Regions from separate parts of the Gordonia sp. G4 genome, predicted to be linked through region 2. Evidence: predicted binding sites of a transcription regulator. Region 2 holds the regulator's gene; each other region holds the start of a gene.
The links. Region 2 encodes LexA, which represses DNA repair genes until DNA is damaged. Its sites were predicted from a motif close to CGAACANNTGTTCG; they were not measured.

Region 1 (5,160 bases), 1.2 Mb from region 2:
GTGCCGACGAGGTCGGTGCCGAGGACCTGATCGAGCGCATCCAGGGCGGTTGGCTGGACTTCGACGCCGCGATCGCCACCCCGGATCAGATGGCCAAGGTCGGCCGCATCGCGCGTGTCCTCGGACCGCGCGGCCTGATGCCGAACCCGAAGACGGGCACCGTGACCACCGACGTCACCAAGGCCGTCAACGACATCAAGGGCGGCAAGATCAACTTCCGCGTCGACAAGGCAGCCAACCTGCACTTCGTCATCGGCAAGGCCTCGTTCGATCCGGCCAAGCTGGCCGAGAACTACGGCGCCGCCTACGACGAGATCATGCGCGCCAAGCCGTCGGCAGCCAAGGGCCGCTACATCAAGAAGGTCACCGTCTCGACCACCACGGGCCCGGGCATCCCGGTTGACCCGGCGGTCGCCCGCAACTTCGCGGAGGCACCGCAGGCCTGATCTCGCATCAGGCGCACTGACACCCACGAGGGGCCCGGCATTCCGATGCCGGGCCCCTCGTGTTGTGTCTGCGTGGTCCGCTCGCAGCGTTGGGTGGCACTCACGCGTGGTCGGCGAGTATGCGTGTGAGGGCTGCTTCGACTGGGGTCAGGGGTTGGGTGGTGAGGTGCTCCGGCGGTGCCGGTGGGTGGACGAGTTGTCGGTAGGCGAGTTCGAGGCGTCGGCCGCGGTCGCCGTGGCCGATGGCGTCGGGGCGCGACTGGTCTGGGCGCGCCTGGTCGCCGGGCCGGGTGGTCGGTCCGTGAATCTCGTCGCGCACGGTGTTCAAATGTGTCGTGAACCGCCGGGGTATGTCGGGTCGGCGGTTGATGTGTTCGGGGTTGGGTGGCGCGCCGGGTTCGGTGTTCAATCGCCAGACGCAGCGGCCTTCGTCGGGCCCGGACCGTGCGATCCGGGTGGTGTACTGGCCGGGCTGGTCACCGACCATGCGGTTGTGCCGCGGGCAGGCCGGGGCGAGGTCGTCGATGTCGGTGAGACCACCCTTGGCCCAATCCTTGTGGGCGTGATGGAGTTCCACGTGCGTGGCGGGTTGATCGCACCCGGGTGCCGAGCACACTTCGCCGTCGGGGCGGGCGAAGGAGACGAGGCGTTGTTCGCGGGTGGCCAGACGCTTGCCGCGCCCGAAATGCAGCGGGACGGTGGTGGCGTCTTTGAACACCGCCAGCCATGGTTGCGCGTCGGCGGCGAGCGCGATGACATCGGGGATGGGTAGCAGGGTTCCGGTGGCAGTGGTCGCGAGGCCGGCTTCGCGGACAAGGTCGCCGAGGTCGGCTTTGATGATCAGCTGCACGGGCAGGCCGCGGTGCGATGTGCCGAGTGTGCCGTCGGCGAAACCGGCGGTGAGTGCGGCGTCGAGGGCGTCGTGGTTTGTCTGGGCGGGGGTGCGTTGGTCGCGGTCGGCTGCGGTGGCCAGGGCGTCGGGGTTGGCGGTGCCGGCCGGTCCGCGCGGTGAGGCGGGGTCGTCGGGGTTGTTGAGTCCGGGTTTGCCCCAGACCGCGAACATCATCGTGAGTCGGGCGACGAGTTCGGGGGTCAGGGTGCCCGATATCTTGGCGGTGCCGTCGGCACGTTGTCGGCCGATCCACAGGTTGCGGCGTCGTTTGCGTTCGGTGTCGTCGGCCAGGGTGCCGTCGGGGTCGAGGTGGGCGAGCAGGCGCGCGCCGAGTTGGGTGATGTCGGCGGGGGTGTGGGCTTCGGCGATCTCGGCCATCTGTCGTTCGGCAGCCACTTTCACATCGTGGTCGACACCATGAGGGATCTGGTCGAGGACATCGATGACGGCCCGGACGTGGGCGGTGCCGACCCGGCCGTCGGCCAACGCCTCGGCGAGGGTGGGGTGTTCGGGTGGCAGTGCTTCGCCGGTGTGGGTGAGGTGGGTGGCGGTCGCCTCACGCTGGTTGTTGCGGCGCATCGGGTCGGACACCCTCAGTCGGTGGGTGATGAACGCGGTGATGGAGCGGTATCCGGTGCGATGGGGTAGGTCGCGGTCGGCGATGGTGACCATCTGCCGGTCACCGGCGTAGGTGAGGCGGGCGATCGCTTTCTCGGTGTCGGCGGCGACGTCGACGAGTTCGGTATCCGAACACGCGCTCAGGTCGACGGTCTGTAGTTCACCGATCAGCCGGTGCAGTTCGGCGAGGAGTTCGGGCGCCCGCGACGTGGGCAGCGAACCGTCGATGTGCGTGGTGTCGGCCATGACGGTCACCCCCCGAGAACCGTAGCTGCGAATGTACGTTCGAGTGTACACCGAAGTAGACGCACCACCACGCCAAAATCTCTGTTGTGCAAAGCTATTGAGCGACGGCGGTCTGTCGGTGGCTTATGATAGGGCTGCTGACGAGGCCCGTATCCACGAAGGCTGCGTGGTCCACGGGGCCGCAAGCCCGACGTCGGCCTCACTCCAGCCAGTTGTTGCCCCCGAGGTCCAGTTGCGCGACGTCGAGGGTCGGGGTGATCTCGGATTCCGGTGCGAGACCGTGGTTCTCGAGGACGTTGCGCATGATCTCGGCGGCGTCGATGTTGAGTGGGCTCGACACCCACATCGCGTACGGCAGGTTCACGAATCGGTTCTCGCGCACCGCCTTGAGGTTTCGGCTCGCCGGGTTCGACCGGAGCGCGGCGATCTTCTCGTCGACCGACTGGCCGGGATAGTCGACGAACACGATGACGTCGGGGTCGGCGGTGGTGAGGCGTTCCCAGCTGACGGCGGTCCAGGTGTCCTGGATGTCCTCCGTCGCGTTGCGGGCGCCGGCGGCGTCGAGAATGCCCTGCGGGCCGCCGTAGGACCCCGAGGAGAAGATGGTGTCGGAGACGCTGTCGAAGACGAAGACCGTGGGCTTGTCGGCCGGTTGCGGAGCGGCGCGGAGCTTTTCGAGGCGATCGGACACTTCGTCGGCCGCAGCGGCGCCCTGATCCGGGTTGCCGGTGATGGTGCCGATGTTGCGGAGATCGGTGTCGAGCGCGACCCACGGGTCCATGGTGCCGCGCTGGGCCTCGCCTTCCACCTGCCGGCATGCCTCGGACAGCTGGTACACGTCGATGCCGTGGGAGGCGAGGATCTCCGGCGTGATCCCGCGGGACTCGCTCATACCGTAGTTGTATCCGGCGTAGAGCACCTGGGGTTCGGCCGCGACGATGTTCTCGAGAGTGGGGCGTTCGGCCGCGACCTCGTTGAGCGTGTCCACCTGAGGTCCGTACTCGAGCCGCAGGACGTCTTTGTCGCGGGCGAGCGCACTGACCGCCACCATGCTGTCCCGGGCGCCCGCCGCCAGTGCGATCGCGATCATGCCGCCGTCGTTGACGAACAGTCGATCGAGGGGCTGGGGGAATGCGACGTCGGTTCCGCAATTGGTCACGGTCACAGTGTTTTCCGACGCGGCGGTGCTGTCGGTTCCGCAGGCGGTGACAGCGCCCAGGGTCAACGCGGCGACCAGGACGCCTGCGGTCGGGTGGATTCGGAAGGTACGTGTACTCAAGGGTTTTCCTCTCACGGGGTGACTTTCGTCAGAGCTCGGGGGACAAGCGGGTTCGGGGCACAGATGAGGTCGGGGTGTCGAGCAGCAGGTGCGGCAGACCCGTCGACGGGTGCGTGACGACAGTCCCGGACACCTCGAAGACGTTGGCCAGCAGATCCGGCGTCAAGACCTCGACAGGTCGGCCGTGGGCGACCACGCCGCCATCGGAAACCACTGCGACGGAATCGAAGTGGCGTAGCACGAGGTCGAGGTCGTGCATCGCCGCGAGGACGGTGGCGTCGAGTTCGTCGAGGATGTCCATCAGCCGGAGGCGCCAGGCGGCGTCCAGGTGATTGGTGGGTTCGTCGAGCACCAGGATCGGGGTCTGCTGTGCGAGTGCACGGGCGAGGACGACGCGATGCCGTTCGCCGCCGGACAGGGTGGTGCACGAGCGGGTGCCCCAGCCGTCGAGGCCGACCCGCGCCAGCACGTCGGCGACCACCGTCGAGTCGTCGGAACTCCCCGTGGACCAGGCCGACCGGTACGGGGTCCGGCCGAGTCCGACCGCTTCGGCGACGGTCAGTTCGGCGGAGGGCTGTTCTTCCTGACCGACCACCGCGATCGACCGCGCGCGTTGCCGTGACGGGATGCGGTGCAGATCGTCGCCGCCCACGTCGATGGTGCCGGCGACCGGGCGTTCGAGACCGCACAGCGTGCGCAGCAGGGTGGTCTTGCCCGAGCCGTTGGGACCCACGATCGCCAGTCGGGTGCCCGCCGGGACGTCGAGGTGGACATCGCGCAGGATGACGCGCCCGCCTCGCCGGCACGCGAGTGCGTTCGCGCGCAACGCCATCGACGGGTGTCGGGGTGCGTCGGTCATGAGCCCCCGCCGAACACGTACTGGCGTCGACCCATGAGGAACAGGAAGATCGGTGCGCCGATCAGCCCGGTCACGATACCGAGAGGCATCTCCCGAGGCGCGGCGGCGACCCGGGAGATGACGTCGACCCACACCAGGAACAGCGCCCCGCCGCAGACCGCCACCGGCAGCATCGCGCGGTGGGTGGCGCCGACGAGCAACCGGGCGGCGTGGGGAACGATGAGCCCGACGAAACCGATCCCGCCCGCCACCGCGACGAGGACGCCGACGAGGACGCCTTGAATCCCGAACAGCGCGTTGCGCATCGCGCGGACCGGTACCCCCAGTGACGTCGCGGTGTCCGTGCCGGCCGCATAGGCGTCGAGCCACGAATGGATCGCGAGCATCGCCATCACGGTGACCAGCACGACCACCCCCGCGATCTGCACCTTCGCCCACGTGGCGCCGGCGACGCTGCCCAGCATCCAGAACATCACGTTGTCGGCGGCGTGCGGATCGGCGGCGGTGAACACGAGCAGCGACGAGAGCGCCATGAAGGCCGACGACAACACCACGCCGGAGAGGATGAGTCGCAGCGCGGTCAACCCGCCCTGCGCGCGGGCGACCAGGTACACCGTGACGGTGGCCGCGAGTGCGCCGAGAAGCGCCCCGCCGGACAGCGACCACACCCCGAGGCCGGCCAGCACACCGAGGGTCATGACGGCGGTGGCCCCGACCGCCGCACCTGCCGACACGCCCAGCAGGTAGGGCTCGGCCAGCGGGTTGCGGACCAGGGCCTGCATGAGAGCGCCGGCCAGTGCGAGGCCGGCGCCGACGAGCG
Region 2 (5,160 bases):
ATGTCCCCCGCCCAACGGTTCGCCGAGGCGGCCCTCGGCCGGCTCACCCCGCGCAAGGAACCGCTGACCGCGGGGCTCGCTCGCGAACTCTCCGCGATCACCGGGATGACGGTCACCGCAGCCGATTTCGACACCGACCGGGTACCGGCACACCTTCGGATGCATTTCGCGGTCGCCGACGGATCCGGACAGATCATCGCCCGGGCCGACTCGTTGTCCGAGCTACAGCAGACCCGGACGCCGGCGGCACCGAGAACGGTGTCACGCACGCTGTACCGGAACTGGACCGCCGACGGGATCGGCACGCTCGCCGACCAGAAGACGGTCGACGTCGCCGGACAACGGCTGACCAGGTACCCGACGATCGACGCGGTGTCCGACGAGAAGGGACGCACGCGAGGCGTCTTCGCCGTCGACGCTGCGACTCCCGAGACCCGCGACCGGCTGCTGCGTCGCGGCATCGTCGCCCTCCTCGATCTGGCGATACCACCGCTGCACAAGCGAATCGCGGGATCCCTGGGCCCGGCGGCCCGACTCGCCCTGAGCCAGAGCCCGTATGCGGACACCGAGGCGCTGCTCGCCGACTGCACACGACGGGCCATCCGGGACACCGTCGCCGGCGTCGACGACGCCGAGCTGACGGCTCTTCGCTCACCACAGGCATTTTCGGGCTTCCTGGAGCGTATCCGGCCACGGATCACCGAGGCCGCACCGGACTACTTCTCGCTCGCCGTCGCGGCGCTCGAACGAATGGCGCCGGTCCGGGCGGCGATCGACCGGCACGCCGGTTCGCTGGCCGCCGACGACGTCGCCGAGCAGATCGACCACCTCGTGTTCGACGGATTCGTCGCAGCCACCGCCCGACGGCACCTGGAGAACCTGCCGCGCTACCTCGAAGGTGCGCAGGCACGTCTGGAGGCGCTGCCCGGGTCGGCATCGCGCGACCAGGCCGGTGTGGCGGTCATCGATCGAGTAGTCGAACGGTGGGCCCAACGACTCGAACAGGTGCCGGAACACCGACGGGCGATCGTCGACGACGAAGCGCAGTGGCTTGTCGAGGAACTACGCGTGGGATTGTTCGCCCAGCGTCTCGGTACCGCGTTTCCCGTCTCGGAGAAACGGGTCCTACGAGCTCTGGACCGGCTCGGCTGAGACGGTGTCGGCCCGCCCGCCGGACGCCGACTTCAGGTCGTCGATCTCGCGCTGGAAATCCTCCACCGAGTCGAACGACCGGTACACCGAGGCGAACCGCAGGTACGCCACTTCGTCGAGATCGCGGAGCGGACCCAGGATCGCCAGACCGACCTCGTTGCTGGGGATCTCGGCCGATCCGCTGGCGCGCACGGTGTCCTCCACCTGCTGGGCGAGCTGGGCGAGTGCGTCCTCGGCGACGTGTCGGCCCTGACAGGCGCGTCGGACACCGCGCATCACCTTCTCGCGACTGAACGGCTCGGTCACACCGTTGCGTTTGACCACGGCGAGCACGGCGCTCTCCACGGTCGAGAAACGGCGGCCGCACTCCACGCACGAGCGGCGGCGTCGGATGGCCTGCCCTTCGTCTGCGACACGCGAGTCGATGACCTTGGTGTCGTCGTTCTTGCAGAAGGGGCAGCGCATCGTGTCCTCACGCAGGTCGCGGGACGCTGGAACGCACCGAATCCGTGCGCCCCGCCGCTTCTCGGCCGGCCCCTGTGACATCGAGGATACCGCCCGGCCTCAGCGGTACCGGGGGGTGAGCAGGGGCTGGCCCACCTGCAGCGCACTCGTGGGCAGATCGTTCATCGCGACGATCTCGTCGATCACGATCTCGCGCGGCATCTCCGGCGCCACCCGGCCGGCGATCGTGCTCAGGGAGTCCCCCGCGCGCACGTGGACGACCTCCGCACTCACGGCGGCAGGGGTCATCGAGTCCGAGTAGTTCTGGCCGACGACGCCGAACACCCACACGACGAACGCCAGCCCGACGCCGGCGAGGACCGCCACCGCGGTGCGGCGACGGCGACGGAACACCGCGGCATCCGGCGCGAGAGGGCCCCGGCCCCTGGACCCCACCGCCGAGCCGCAGCTCGTGGCGCCGACACGCGGGGTCAGCGGTGACCCGCCCGCCGGACGGTTGCCTGCCGGCCGGTTGTCGACCGGGCGGCGACCGTCGGACAGCGGGGCACGGGTCCGGACGCGATCGGCGCGATCGGTACGCGCCCGAACGGTGTCGGGACGGTCGGTACGGACGGGAGCGACGAGAGTGTCGGTGCGCATGGTGCCCTCCGAGTGTTCGGTGCGAGATCCTCTGGGTGAGATCTTCTGGTGTGGTGTGTGGTGCTGTCGGTGTTCGAACTTCGATCAGGTGTTCGATGCACTGATGTTCGAATTTGTAGCACGGCGCACCGACAAAGTCTCGCGACACATCGAACAAATGTTTGAGGTGAGGGTCGCACTCCGCTAGGCTCGGACCCGGCTGAACATCCCCACCGGACATCCCACGGGCCATCTACCTGCACGTTCCGAAGACGAGAGGAACTGAACATGAGTGACACCGGCGACAGGCGCGGCCGAGCGCGGGGAGTCGACGACGAGGCCCCGATCGACGTCGCCGCCGCCGAGGCCTCACTCACCCCGCGACAGCTCGGGGTCCTGGAGGTGATCCGCCGCTCGGTTCGCGAGCGCGGTTATCCGCCCAGCATCCGCGAGATCGGCGACGAGGTCGGGCTCGCCTCGACATCGTCGGTCGCCCACCAGCTGCGAACGCTGGAACGCAAGGGCCTGCTCAAGCGAGATGCGAACCGGCCCCGCGCGGTCAACATCGCCCCGAGCGAGCCGCCGTCGCCGGAGACCCCCTCGGCCGGTCAACTACCCGAGCCGACCTTCGTGCCGGTCCTCGGTCGTATCGCGGCCGGTGGTCCGATCCTGGCCGAGGAGGCGGTCGAGGACGTGTTCCCGCTTCCTCGCGAGCTGGTCGGCGAGGGCTCGCTGTTCCTGCTGCGCGTCGTGGGCGAATCGATGATCGACGCGGCCATCTGTGACGGCGACTGGGTGGTGGTCCGGCAGCAGAACGTCGCCGACAACGGCGACATCGTCGCGGCGATGATCGACGGCGAGGCCACGGTGAAGACCTTCAAGCGTCAGGGCGCCAACGTGTGGCTGATGCCGCACAACGAACTGTTCGATCCCATCCCGGGCAACGACGCCGTGATCCTCGGCAAGGTCGTCACCGTGATGCGGCGAATCTGACCTCTCCGCCGACCGAACGGTCGAGCACTGCCGCGGCCGCTTCGCGCGCCGCGGCAGGATCGGACGTGGCCAGCGCGGCGTCGGCGGCAGCACGGCAGTCCTGTGTGGTCACCGCACCGAGCCTGGCCCCCACCGCGGCGGCCGCGGCGGGCGCACTGGACAGCGAGGTCACCCCGAGACCCACGAGGACGCAGGCGAGATTCGGATCGGCGGCCGCCTCACCGCAGACCCCGACCGGCTTTCCCTGTCGGACACCCGCGGCGGCAACACCCGCGATCAGGCTGAGCACGGCGGGTTGCCACGGGTCGGTCAGCCCGGCGAGATCGGCCGACATCCGATCGGCCGCCATCGTGTACTGCGTCAGATCGTTGGTACCGATGGACACGAAGTCCACCTCCGCGAGCACGGCCTCGGCGAGGATCGCCGCCGCGGGCACCTCGATCATGACCCCCGCGACCAGACCCCGACCCCGGACCTCCGCGGCGAACACCCGCGCCTCCGCCGGCGAGGCGATCATCGGCGCCATGACCCACGGCGCGACCTTCGAGCCGACGGCGGCCAGCGCGATCGCGTCGAGCTGATGTGCGCGGATCTCGGGATGCGCCAGGGCGATTCGATCCCCACGGACCCCCAGCGCCGGATTGGACTCGTCGGGATGCGTCACGAAGCGGAGCGGTTTGTCCGAGCCGGCGTCGAGGGTGCGTATCACCACCTTCCGCCCGTCGAAAGCACCGAGGACCTCACGGTAGATCCCGGCCTGCTCGTCCACCGACGGTTCGTCTGCGCGTTCGAGGAAGGCGAGTTCGGTGCGGAAGAGTCCGACACCCTCGACGGGGTGTCCGGCCGCGGCCCGTGCCGACGATCCGTCGGCGACATTGGCGAGCACTGACACACCCACGCCGTCGGCGGTGCGCCCCGGACCCGTCCAGCCGGCGACGACCTCGGCGCGTCGCCGGTCCTCCTCGACGCGTGCCCGGGCCGTGTCCGCATCGGGCTCGACCTCGATGCGACCGGTTGTTCCGTCGACGAGAACGGTTGTGCCGGGCTCGATCTCGGCCAGATCAGTGACCGCGACGACGCATGGGATCCCCAGCTGCCGCGCGATGATCGCGGTGTGACTGGTGGGGCCGCCCAATCGGGTGACGAGCGCGATCGTGCTCGCCGGGTCGAGGCCGGCGGTGTCGGCGGGCGCAAGATCGTCGGCGAGCAGCACCGACGGCACCTGCGGTGTCGGCACACCCGGCTCGGGCAGGCCGAGCAGTTCGGCGAGCACGCGGTCGCGGACGTCGTTGAGATCGGTGACCCGCTCGGCCATCAGCCCGCCGAGTTTGGTGAACACCGCCGCGAACTGCTCGGTGGCCGCGACGGCCGCGGCTTCGGCGGAGGCGCCCTTGGTGATGAGCGCCGTCGCGGAACCGATCCATCCCCGGTCCTCGGCCAGCCCCGCGGTCGCCGCGAGCACCTCCGCGGCCACCCCGGTGTTCTGGGAGGCGCGCGTGCGCAGTCGCGCAGCGACGGCCCCGGCAGCCGAGGCGAAGCGCGTCACCTCGTCGGCGCGGCGCTCCTCGGGGATCTCCACGCCGACGCCGAGCGTCTCCGGCGAGTGATCGGGCCGCTCGCCCGGCCACAGCGCCGGACCGTGCGCCAGTCCGCCGACCACCGGGGTCCCTGTCAGGATCTGCGCCATCGTCTTGCCTCTCACTCGACTATCGATGTGACCACCGTTACAAAAAGTGCTTGACTTGTCAACACAAACAGGCGTAAACACAATTACTACAACATCCAATCCCACACGCCTCAACAAGCGGGGTGGCTGGAACCTTCAGATCGGAGCGATGTGTACGCCGAGGAGAGACAACAGGCGATCGTCGACGAGGTGCGCGTCGCGGGGCGGGCATCCGTGGCCGCGCTCGCCGAGAAATTCGACGTCAC
Region 3 (5,160 bases), 420 kb from region 2:
GTTGTTAGCGACTAGCGAGGTTGCGTGCATCGGTCGGGCCGCCGCGCCGCGGGTCGGTGTGGTCGAACGGTTCGGTGTGGTCGAGGTCGATCTGCCAGACCGGGGCGTTGCAGCCGGGGAAGGTGCAGCACAGTTCGCCGGCACGCACCAGGGCCTGGAGCTTCTTCGACGGGGTGTACCGCGTTGTCGAACTGTCCGCCTCGGGAGGCGATACCGGTGGCGCGTCGGGCGCGGCGGGGTTCGGTGCGGGATGGATGTAGGTGCGTCGGGCTTCGGCGAGCAGCTGCCGGGCGGTGTCGGCGTCGAGGATGCCGTGGCGGTCGAGGAATGCGGGGTCGTTGTCTAGACCGATCAGGGTCGACAGGTTGACCACGATGTGAAAGGTCGCGCGCGGCGCCGGCGATGACGACGGCGACGCGTCCGGACCCGGAGGGTCGGCGACAACCGTGTCGCTGTCCGGGGTGTCGGTGTCATCGTTCCCGGAGTGGCGCGCGGGTGCCTCAGTCGTGTGGTCGGCGGTGTCCACTGTCGCTGCGTCGACGTCGCCGGTGGTGTTGGCTTCAATGTCCATTGCGGCAGGTCGGCAGTCGTCGCATTCGCACGCGATAGAAGCTTCGCCCCGCGCGAGCGCTTTCAGAGCATCGACTCGGCGGTTGGCCAACTTTCGAGGGTCACCGGCGTGGACCGCGGTGGCCATCGCCGTCAGGCGGGCGTCGAACTCGGCGGAATCAGCAGTGGGCAGCGTGCCGGAGATCCGGGACTGCCCGGGTGTGAACCGGTCGGGGGTGACGGTCACCTTGCGGTCGGATTTCACTCGCTCCTTGCGTCGGCGGATCGCGTCGGGTGCCCACTTGGCGACGATGGAATCGACCATGGCGGTGAACCGGGCCGTGGACATCGGTGCGCGGGCGAAGATCGCCTCGGCGAGATGGGCGTCGACGGTCTGCATCTCTTCGTCGTCGGTGATGAGGTCGGTGCGTTTGAGGGCGATGAGGAAGCGGCGCTTGTCGATTCGACCGCACGCGAGTGCGTGTCCGGTGAAGGAGAGTCGGTAGCGCAGTGCGTCGCCGGCTTCGATGAGATCTTTCGCCTCGGCCGGCGTCACGGTGAGGGTGGCACCGACTTCGGCGATGGCCTGTTCGAGACCGTTGGGCCCGAACTGCTCGTAGGGATTCTCACCAGCGGCCACCCGCGCGGACAGGTGCTCGAAGGCTTCGATGGAGTCGAGTTCGCCGCTGTGCGTCTCGGCGCGCCGCTGCGCGTAGTCCATCTCGCGTTCGTCGTGAATGAGGCTGGCAACGACCATCATTCGATGCGCCGACGCTGCCGCCAAACCCGCGCAGTGGTTGAGGACCTCGACGAGTTCGGCAGCGGAGAGTTCATGGTCGGGACGAAAGCGCGGCTCGACCGACTCCTGTGATGGGTCCACAGATGTAGTGGACCCGGCCCCCGCCCCCGATGACATACCTCCACGATACTCGAATATATGTTCGAGTCAAGGGTGTATTTGTTTCTCCTTCGAATATCCGATGATGCAACCACGACGCACCGACAGGTCATCCTCAGATCGAGGTCAGCGATGTCCGCGTGGCAGGCCGATGCGGATCAGGCGTGGGTCCTGCGTGATCTCGCGTACCTCGAATGTCGGGTCGATCTCCTCCGCCACCCGATCGACGATCAGAGAACCGTTGCTGTCGAACCCGATTCGGTGGTGAGTCAACCTGGTCGTGAACTTCCAGACGGCCATCGCTTCGACCTCAGTGGTGACCGAGTCTTCGCATCGGACACAGTCGAGTGCTGCGTCACTGTCCGGATCGTCGGCGTGTTCGTCGCATGGCTCCCAGTCCGAGGTGACGAGGTATCCGGGGTCCCACAGGGAGCCCTCCGTCGGCGGCCATTCCACCGAGTACCACTCGCCGGCAGCGATTCCGTACGTTCCGATGGCCTCGTCGAGCACGGCCTTGCGGTCGGCTTCGGTCCATTCGATCCGGGGTGGAATCGCCACGTCCTCGATGGGGTCGATTCCGGCGTAGTCGGCGGGATCGCCGAGCAGTTCGGTATCGGTGGCCTCGTGCTGCGTTGCCCGACCGACGGATTCATGTGTGTCGAGCACTGCGGCCTCGGCTGTCGCAGCGTCGATATCCGCTGCCAGGTAGGCGGCGGAGTTCATCCGCTCATGAACCGCTCTCGCCGGGATCCGCGAGACGAGTTCGTCGACCACCGCTTGCTCGGCGTCGTAGAGCGCTCCGGATGCCAAGCGGAGTGCCGTCTTCCCAACCGGCACAGAGATTCCCGATGTCCGGCAGTCCCACAACTCGGCGGCGATCCGATCGCGCCGGTCGACCAACTCCCACGCGAGAGCTCTGGCTGATTCGCCGGATGTCGAGTGTGGGATCAGCGACTGCTCCTGCAACTCGGCGATGATCCGAGTGAACCGATCGGAGCCTTCGCCGGACGAGTCGATCCAGTGATCGTTCGTGAACGTGCCCAACGCGGCACCTCCTCCCTGACGTTCTGTCTCGGTCGTCCATTCCTACGCCGAGAACCTACTCGGGGCCAGTGACATCAATCGTGGGGTGACTCGTCGCAATCGGACGGCGATCGTTGTGGTGGATGTCGGTGCCGCGTCGCATTCTGGTGACGGAAGCCGACAGGTCAACTCGGCCGAACCGAGAGGAGGCGACATGGTGAACTCGAAAGCCCTCGCAGAATTCATTGATTCGGCCGAGGCCGGCGCTCGCGCGGGCATCGTGCGCGAGACCGGAGAGATGTGCCGTTCCCATCGACACCGCCATTCATCGTCTGCGATCGACTCGATGAGCCCACTGACGGGCGTGGATTTCGAGGGGCCCGCGGAGGCCGAGCGAGGCGTCGCCTGATGGCGCCCGAACCCGTCCGACTCCCCGCCGCGATGGCGTCCCCGGCAGTCGGCTGCACTGTGAACGCCGGCTGGTATCCGCTCTTGGTTCGCCTCCATCGCCGGCTCTCAGCCGTCACCGACGACTTCACCTACGCGCAGATCAAAGAGAAGTTCGGGGTTTTGCGCTGCTACCTCAATTACGGAAACTCGGTCGACGATTTCACGTGGAGCCTTTGCGAGCTCCTGGTCGACGCGACAACCGACGAGTCGAGCACCGTATGCGAATTCTGCGGCGACCGAGGAGAAACCCGGTACGACCTTTCCTGGATCAAGACGACCTGCGGAGATTGCTGACCGTAACGTTCGGCGGTGAGCAAGACCTGGGTCATCTGAAGCGGCGCGCAGATCGCCGAATGGACGAAGATCGCCCCGGGTACGACGAATGGTCGTGTGCTGACTCCGCGTCTCAGCCGATCCCGCGCGACAGCATTTGCCCGACAACCAGACCGAGTGCACCCTCGGCAAACCTCGAGACCGGCCCGACGGCGGTGTCCAGCGCCTCGTCGTAGCCGTCGCGTGCCTCGCCCCACAGGCGGCCCGACGAGCCGTTCGGCGTGACCCCGATCAGGGCGATGAGCTCACCGGTGGTGGGGATGCAGATCGCCCAGACGAATCGTGTCTCCGACTCCCAGTCACGCTGCGCCGCAGCGACGTACGCGGCGGGGTCGTCGACCTCGAGATGAGACAACGCCGGGACGTCGGTGATCCGCTCGTCCGCACGAAGCGCACGCAGATACCACGTCCCGGCGTTGATCTCGACTGGTTGCATTGCCTTGTTGTACGCCCGCCCTTCGAGGCTCGTCGCTTGCGCTCCTCGCACCTCAGGGAGCAGGGGCGCTCGCACCTCAGGCAGCGAGGGAGCGGTGTGTCTTACTTCAGCTCGAGCAGCACCGTGCCCTGGGTGACGGCAGCACCGGCCTCGATGGTGAGGCCGGTGACGACGCCGTCCTTGTGGGCGGTGACCGGGTTCTCCATCTTCATGGCCTCGAGGACGACGACCAGATCGCCGGCGGCGACCTCCTGGCCCTCCTCCACGGCGACCTTGACGACGGTGCCCTGCATCGGAGCTGCCACGGCGTCGCCGGAAACGGCTGCGCCGCCACCCTTCTTGCGCGAACGTGCCTTCGGCTTCTTGCGGACGACGCCGTTGGCCGAGCCGCCACCGCCACCGAGGGCGAGATCGCCGGGCAGCGACACCTCGACGCGACGGCCGCCGACCTCGACGACGACGTTCTGCCGCGGGGCGGCCTCGTCGTCTTCGATGGGCTCGCCGCCGGTGTACGGCTCGATCGGGTTCTCCCAATCGGTCTCGATCCACTTGGTGTAGACGTCGAACTTCTCGCCGTCGCCGATGAAGGCGGGGTTGGAGACGATGTGCCGGTGGAACGGGATGACCGTCGCCAGGCCCTCGACCTCGAACTCGGCGAGTGCGCGACGCGAACGCTCCAGCGCCTGCTCGCGGGTCTCGCCGGTGACGATCAGCTTGGCCAGCATCGAGTCGAACTGGCCGCCGATGACGTCACCCTCGACGACGCCGGAGTCGACGCGGACGCCGGGGCCGGTCGGCTCCTTGTAGACCGAGATCGGTCCCGGGGCGGGCAGGAAGTTGCGGCCGGCGTCCTCACCGTTGATGCGGAACTCGAAGGCGTGACCGCGCGGGGTCGGGTCCTCGGTGATCTCCAGCTTCTCGCCGTTGGCGATGCGGAACTGCTGACGCACCAGGTCGATGCCCGCGGTCTCCTCGGTGACCGGGTGCTCCACCTGCAGGCGGGTGTTGACCTCGAGGAACGAGACCAGCCCGTCGCTGCCGACCAGGAACTCGACCGTGCCGGCGCCGTAGTAGCCGGCCTCGCGGCAGATGGCCTTGGCGGACTCGTGGATCTTGGTGCGCTGCTCGTCGGTCAGGAACGGGGCCGGGGCCTCCTCGACCAGCTTCTGGAATCGACGCTGCAGCGAGCAGTCGCGGGTGCCGGCGACGATGACGTTGCCGTGCTGGTCGGCGATGACCTGGGCCTCGACGTGGCGGGCCTTGTCGAGGTAGCGCTCGACGAAGCACTCGCCGCGACCGAACGCCGCGACGGCCTCACGCGTGGCCGACTCGAACAGATGCGGGATCTCCTCGATCGTGTACGCGACCTTCATGCCACGTCCACCGCCGCCGAATGCCGCCTTGATGGCGACCGGCACGCCGTGCTCCTGGGCGAAGGCGACGACCTCGTCGGCGTCCTTCACCGGATCCT
Region 4 (5,160 bases), 1.1 Mb from region 2:
GGCAGATCCCGGTAGTCGGGCAGGCTCGTCGTCCCGAGCCGCACGGCCATCCCGATCCCGTTGCCCACGACGATGGAGCGTCGCCACCGGTCGATGATGCCGGCGTCGTAACCGCCGGCGGCGAGCAGATCCAGCGTGGTCAGCACGTGGCAGGCGCTGATGACGGTCCCGGTGCAGCGGGATTCGCCGCTGCGGGTGACCACTCGCCAGTGGTCACCGCAACGGGCGACGGAGACCGCGGGGTCGCCGCACGAGACCACGCCGCCGTCCGCGCCGATCCGATGGACGAGCGCATCGGTGAGGGCACCGCTGCCCCCGATCGCGCGACCGGGCGGAATCCGGTGCATGAGTGCGGCGAAGCCGATCATCGGTGCGGTGCCCGGCGCGCTCATGGGCGGACCCGACTGGGCGCCGAACCACGCGAGTCCGGCCTTGAGCTGCTCGGAGTCGAAGTACTCGTCGAGCAGGGAATCGCCCGAGGCCATCAGTTCGGCGGTGAGGTTGAGCACCCGGCCGCCCCGCCGACCGAAGACCCCGGTGCGCGCCGTGGTCGCGGTGCCGCCGAGGCCGCCGAAGGCACGGCCGAATCTGCCCAGCGTCGCGGGTTGGTAGAACGCGTCCATGACCGCCCGCGCACGCGGCGTCCACGTCGCGACGAATCTCCGGTAGGCGGCGGCATCGGCTGCGCCACAGGCATTCTCGATCGACGCGCAGGTGGCGTCGAGGTCACTCCGGAAGATGATCGGCGGGGCCGTCTCGGTCGCCGGGACGAATGCCCACGGGTCGCAGTCGACGTATCGCAGGCCGTGCGCGGCCAGGTCGAGGTCGTCGAGGACGGGGGAGTGCCGGATCATCAGGTGCGACGACGACCCGCGGTCGACCCGGTGTCCGGGGAACCGTTCGACGGTCGAGACGGCGCCGCCGGGGATCTCGTCCCGCTCGAGGACCTCCACCTCCCGCCCGGCCTGCGCCAGATAGGCCGCGGCGATCAGGCCGTTGTGGCCCCCGCCGATGACGACGGCGTCGCGCCGCGTGCCGTGCATCGCTAGCTCCCGGTTCCGGTGCGTCGGGCCGCGGCCGGCGGTTGCAGCTCCAGCGGGAGCGGGCGTCCGAGGAAGGCGAACGGACGTGGGTCACCGGTGAAGGTGAAGTGACGCAGGACGTCGGTGAATCCCATCCGCCGGTACAGCGACCATGCGCGGTTGTCCTCGGCGGGGATCTCCGGTGTCGAGAGCAGGACGTGGCGCTCGGGGCGGTCGGCGAGGAGCCGGGCGAGCAGCCCCTGTCCGATCCCTCGTCCCTGGGCGGTCGGATGCACGTGTAGCTCGGTGAGTTCGAAGTAGTCGCGGGCGATCGCTTCGACCATCTCGGGCGGCCGGCCCGTCTGGCGGAGGCCGAGCCGCAGCTGCTGATTCCACCACTGGCCCGTCGCGCCGGTGTAGCCGTAGGCGATGCCGACGAGCAGGTCGTCGGGTCCGATGCCGACCGGCGGACCGACCCGACGTCGCGCGGCCGGCATGGTTCGCGCCTCGTACGGGCTCACGGTCTCGACCGCGCCCACCGCACGCCATCCGGGCCGGGCCATGTGCTCGCGCCAGAGCCCGGCGCGGTGGATCTCGGTACCGCGCGGATAGTTCATCGCGGTCACGTAGATCTCCAGTGCGGGCTCGAGCCAGGCCCGGGCGTCCTGGCCGGTCAGGCTCACCAGACGGATCGTCAACGGACTCCCGTTCTCTGCGTCGTCATCCTGTGGGGCGTCGTCGGCCCGCGTATTCCGGTCGCCGGCGCGGGGGCGGCGGAGCCGTCCTCTCCCGGGCATCGCATGGCGGGCCACTTCCGGGAATTGTCCTCTCGATGATGCACACTCGGCAGGAATCGGGTCGCAGGTGGTGGCGTTGTACTTCGCGGCGGTGGTTTCGGGTCACAGATGTCTTGAACCCCGACGCCGGGCTAGCTATATTGAACTTGTCGAACGGATGTTCGATGAATGTGCCTCCGCAAGCTGTTCGCGCACATCCACGACACGGTCCGGCGGTGGACGAGGGAAGCGTCTGCCGCCGGACGACAAACTTCACGCACGAGGAGGAGAACGCCATGGCCAGGCATCGCAGCGCCACAGCTCTCACCCACGCGGTACCCGTCGATCCGGTGATGGTCGGCCGCGCCCGCGACCTCCTCGAGCGTGCGCACCTGCTCCTCGACAACGCGGACGGCGTCGAGGACGGCGCCGAACGTTTCCGTCAGCTCTATCTGGTGGCCCTTCGCGCGTCGGGTGCGGCCCTTGCCGTCCACGAGCCGGTGGGGACCATCCGGCGCAAGACGTCGAACGCCTGGACCCGCATCGGCGTGGTCGCACCAGAGCTGGCGCCGATCGCCGCCCGGTTCGCCTCCCTCTCGCCGGTTCGGATGAAGATCGAGTCCGGCATCATCCGTACGGTCGATCCCGACAGTGTGGCGGGGATGCGACTGCTCGTACTCGATTTCTCCCGACAGGTCGAGACGATGGTCATCGCCTATGAGCAAGGAAAACTCGGTTCCGACGCCCCTCAGATCGGGGCTACGGCGTGAATCCGGCCACACTTGGTCGGTTATCGCACCGGCCTGTCATCCGCAACGGCGAGTAATGGTGGTCGCGGTCGATTTCACCTCGTATCATGGGACGATATAGGCGCAGACGCCTTTCCGGTCGCGGGTGACCTTCGTCGGCGTCACGGATCAGTAGAAGGAGGGTCGGTGCCACTTTCGGAGCACGAGCAACGCATGCTCGAACAAATCGAGAGCGCGCTGTACGCGGAAGACCCCAAGTTTGCGTCCAGTGTCAAGCGTCGACGTCTTGGGAGGTCGAGCGGTCGTCGTCGCCTGCAGGCGGCAGCGGTCTTCGTCGTCGGCCTGGTGATGCTGGTCGGCGGACTCATCGTCGACATCACCATCGGCGGGTTCCCGATAGTGAGCCTGCTGGGCTTCCTGGTGATGTTCGGGGCCGGCCTCTTCGCTCTCTGGGGGGACAGCGGCACCGCAGACTCCGGTTCGTCGGCGCCCAGGGCCGGGAAGAAGCAATCCGGGCCGTCCGGCGGCGGCAAGCGCAAGCTGTCGGAACGCATGGAAGAGCGATTCAATCGCAGGTTCGAGCAGGAGTGATCCGCTGATCTCGACTCCGCGTTCGTCGATCGGCTGACCGACCCCGGCGACAACCGCGTCGCCACCGCGACAACCGCATACGACAAGAGCCGCGTACCCCACGGGTACGCGGCTCTTTCATGCTGCCGTTCGCCGCCTGTGCACGGGACGGACCATGCGGCGCACGATCGACGGGATTGGACGCCCAGTCGACGGATCTGGACGCACAGTCGACGGGATCGGACGCACAGCCGATGGATCTGGACGCACAGTCGACGGATCTGGACGCACGGTCGGCGGTCCCCACGACGCCCCACCGGCGTTCCCCGCTTCTCCCCACACGGGCGCCCCACTATGCCCCACCTTCGCATTTGTCCCGGTCATTCCAGCCCCTCTGGTAACGCCAGACGCCCCTTGCCACGGGTACGAGCGCAGAATTCCGTCGGCGACGCGCCGCGACACGTGCTTCACTTGCCGCGTTTCACTGCTCTGAACTGCGAATTTGTTGAGCGTGGGGGAATCGGGGGGTGGTGGGGGTGGAAAGTGGTGGAAAGTGGGGTACTGTGGCATCACTGGGTGAAGCGGTCCACCACAGCGCAGGAAGCGCAGATCCCGGTGGGCAGGAGGTGTCGACGTGTCCGTGCGATTCGTCGGTACCTACACGCCCAAGTTGGATGACAAAGGGCGGCTCACGTTGCCCGCCAAGTTTCGCGATGCACTGGCAGGAGGGGTAGTGGTCACCAAAGGCCAAGATCACAGCTTGTCGGTGTACCGGACCGAGGAGTTCGATGCGATAGCGGCACGGATCGTCGAGGCGTCCCGAAACGACCCCGATCTGCGTGCGTTTCAGCGAACGTTCTTCGCCGGTTCGGAAGAGCAGCGACCGGACGGTCAGGGCAGGATCAGCCTGTCCGCCGACCATCGCGTGTACGCGGGACTGTCGAAGGAGTGCGTGGTGTTCGGCAGCCTCGATCACCTCGAGATCTGGGATTCGGCCGCGTGGAACGAATACCAGACCCGGCACGAGGAGAACTTCTCGGCCGCCAACTCCGCGGCACTGAACGCGGTGCTGTAGCCGGACACCTGCGCCGGTTGCCGACAAGACACAGACCGAAGAGACAGCAACCGATGGGCGAGTTCGGTGCCCAGAGGCTTCGGGTGGCACGAGGCCCCGGCCCGGTGGCGACCCTGGCGTACTTCCCCAACGCCAGGTGCGCGATCGGGTCGGGACCCCGCTCCATCCGACCGCCTGCTCTCGCCGACCCGAAGCAACCGCCCACCGCCGATACCGCACACATGCCGATGGGGGGTCTTCATCATGGTCGATGCAGGTGACGAACCGCGCCGGTCCGGCGAGTTCGGGCACGTACCGGTGATGGGCGCTCGCATCGTCGAACTGCTTGCCCCGGCCCTGGATTCCGACGATCCGCGGATCTTCCTCGACGCCACCCTCGGCGCCGGCGGACACAGTCAGCTCGTTCTCGAGTCGTTTCCGAACGCCCGGGTGGTCGGCATCGACCGAGATGCCTCGGCGCTCGAGATCGCTCGTGAGCGACTGAGCCCCTACGCCGACCGGATCTCGCTGCACCAGGCGACGTTTCACGAGATCGGCGAAGTGATGGACGCGGCGGGAGAATCGGCTCTCGACGCCGCGCTGTTCGATCTCGGCGTGTCCTCGATGCAGCTGGACCAGGCCGGGCGCGGATTCGCCTACGCGGTGGACGCGCCGCTGGACATGCGGATGAACGCCGACGATCCGCTCACCGCCGCCGACGTGCTCAACACGTACTCGCACGGCGAATTGGCCCGTGTCCTCTCCGATTACGGGGAGGAGCGCTTCGCCGGCCGGATCGCATCGGCGGTGCTGCGGGAGCGTGACAAGGAGCCGTTCACGACAAGTGCGCGTCTCGTCGAATTGCTCTACGACGCGATACCAGCCGCCACCAGACGGACCGGTGGACATCCGGCGAAGCGGACCTTCCAGGCGCTGCGCATCGAGGTCAACCACGAATTGGACGTCCTGCGTGAGGCATTGCCCGCGGC

Region 1: the regulator LexA is predicted to act here: its motif matches at 2,231-2,244, upstream of AC3B5T_RS12075 (HNH endonuclease signature motif containing protein).
Region 3: the regulator LexA is predicted to act here: its motif matches at 1,480-1,493, upstream of AC3B5T_RS15765 (DUF222 domain-containing protein).
Region 4: the regulator LexA is predicted to act here: its motif matches at 1,970-1,983, upstream of AC3B5T_RS22650 (SAV_6107 family HEPN domain-containing protein).

The regions. Positions count from the first base shown of each region.
Region 1 covers NZ_CM173442.1:2,699,114-2,704,273, forward strand. Annotated here, with positions in the region: gene rplA (50S ribosomal protein L1) at 1-446, shown strand, start outside; gene AC3B5T_RS12075 (HNH endonuclease signature motif containing protein) at 547-2,202, opposite strand; gene AC3B5T_RS12080 (ABC transporter substrate-binding protein) at 2,402-3,427, opposite strand; gene AC3B5T_RS12085 (ABC transporter ATP-binding protein) at 3,510-4,340, opposite strand; gene AC3B5T_RS12090 (FecCD family ABC transporter permease) at 4,337-5,160, opposite strand, start outside.
Region 2 covers NZ_CM173442.1:3,931,742-3,936,901, reverse strand. Annotated here, with positions in the region: gene hrpA (ATP-dependent RNA helicase HrpA) at 1-1,152, shown strand, start outside; gene nrdR (transcriptional regulator NrdR) at 1,126-1,617, opposite strand; gene AC3B5T_RS17695 (LysM peptidoglycan-binding domain-containing protein) at 1,717-2,256, opposite strand; gene lexA (transcriptional repressor LexA) at 2,524-3,228, shown strand; gene AC3B5T_RS17685 (phosphoenolpyruvate--protein phosphotransferase) at 3,206-4,915, opposite strand; gene AC3B5T_RS17680 (DeoR/GlpR family DNA-binding transcription regulator) at 5,066-5,160, shown strand, end outside.
Region 3 covers NZ_CM173442.1:3,512,787-3,517,946, forward strand. Annotated here, with positions in the region: gene AC3B5T_RS15765 (DUF222 domain-containing protein) at 5-1,465, opposite strand; gene AC3B5T_RS15770 (hypothetical protein) at 1,574-2,491, opposite strand; gene AC3B5T_RS15775 (hypothetical protein) at 2,685-2,879, shown strand; gene AC3B5T_RS15780 (hypothetical protein) at 2,879-3,214, shown strand; gene AC3B5T_RS15785 (GNAT family N-acetyltransferase) at 3,327-3,689, opposite strand; gene AC3B5T_RS15790 (acetyl/propionyl/methylcrotonyl-CoA carboxylase subunit alpha) at 3,791-5,160, opposite strand, start outside.
Region 4 covers NZ_CM173442.1:5,020,152-5,025,311, reverse strand. Annotated here, with positions in the region: gene AC3B5T_RS22660 (phytoene desaturase family protein) at 1-1,043, opposite strand, end outside; gene AC3B5T_RS22655 (GNAT family N-acetyltransferase) at 1,046-1,720, opposite strand; gene AC3B5T_RS22650 (SAV_6107 family HEPN domain-containing protein) at 2,095-2,568, shown strand; gene AC3B5T_RS22645 (DUF3040 domain-containing protein) at 2,734-3,138, shown strand; gene mraZ (division/cell wall cluster transcriptional repressor MraZ) at 3,752-4,192, shown strand; gene rsmH (16S rRNA (cytosine(1402)-N(4))-methyltransferase RsmH) at 4,436-5,160, shown strand, end outside.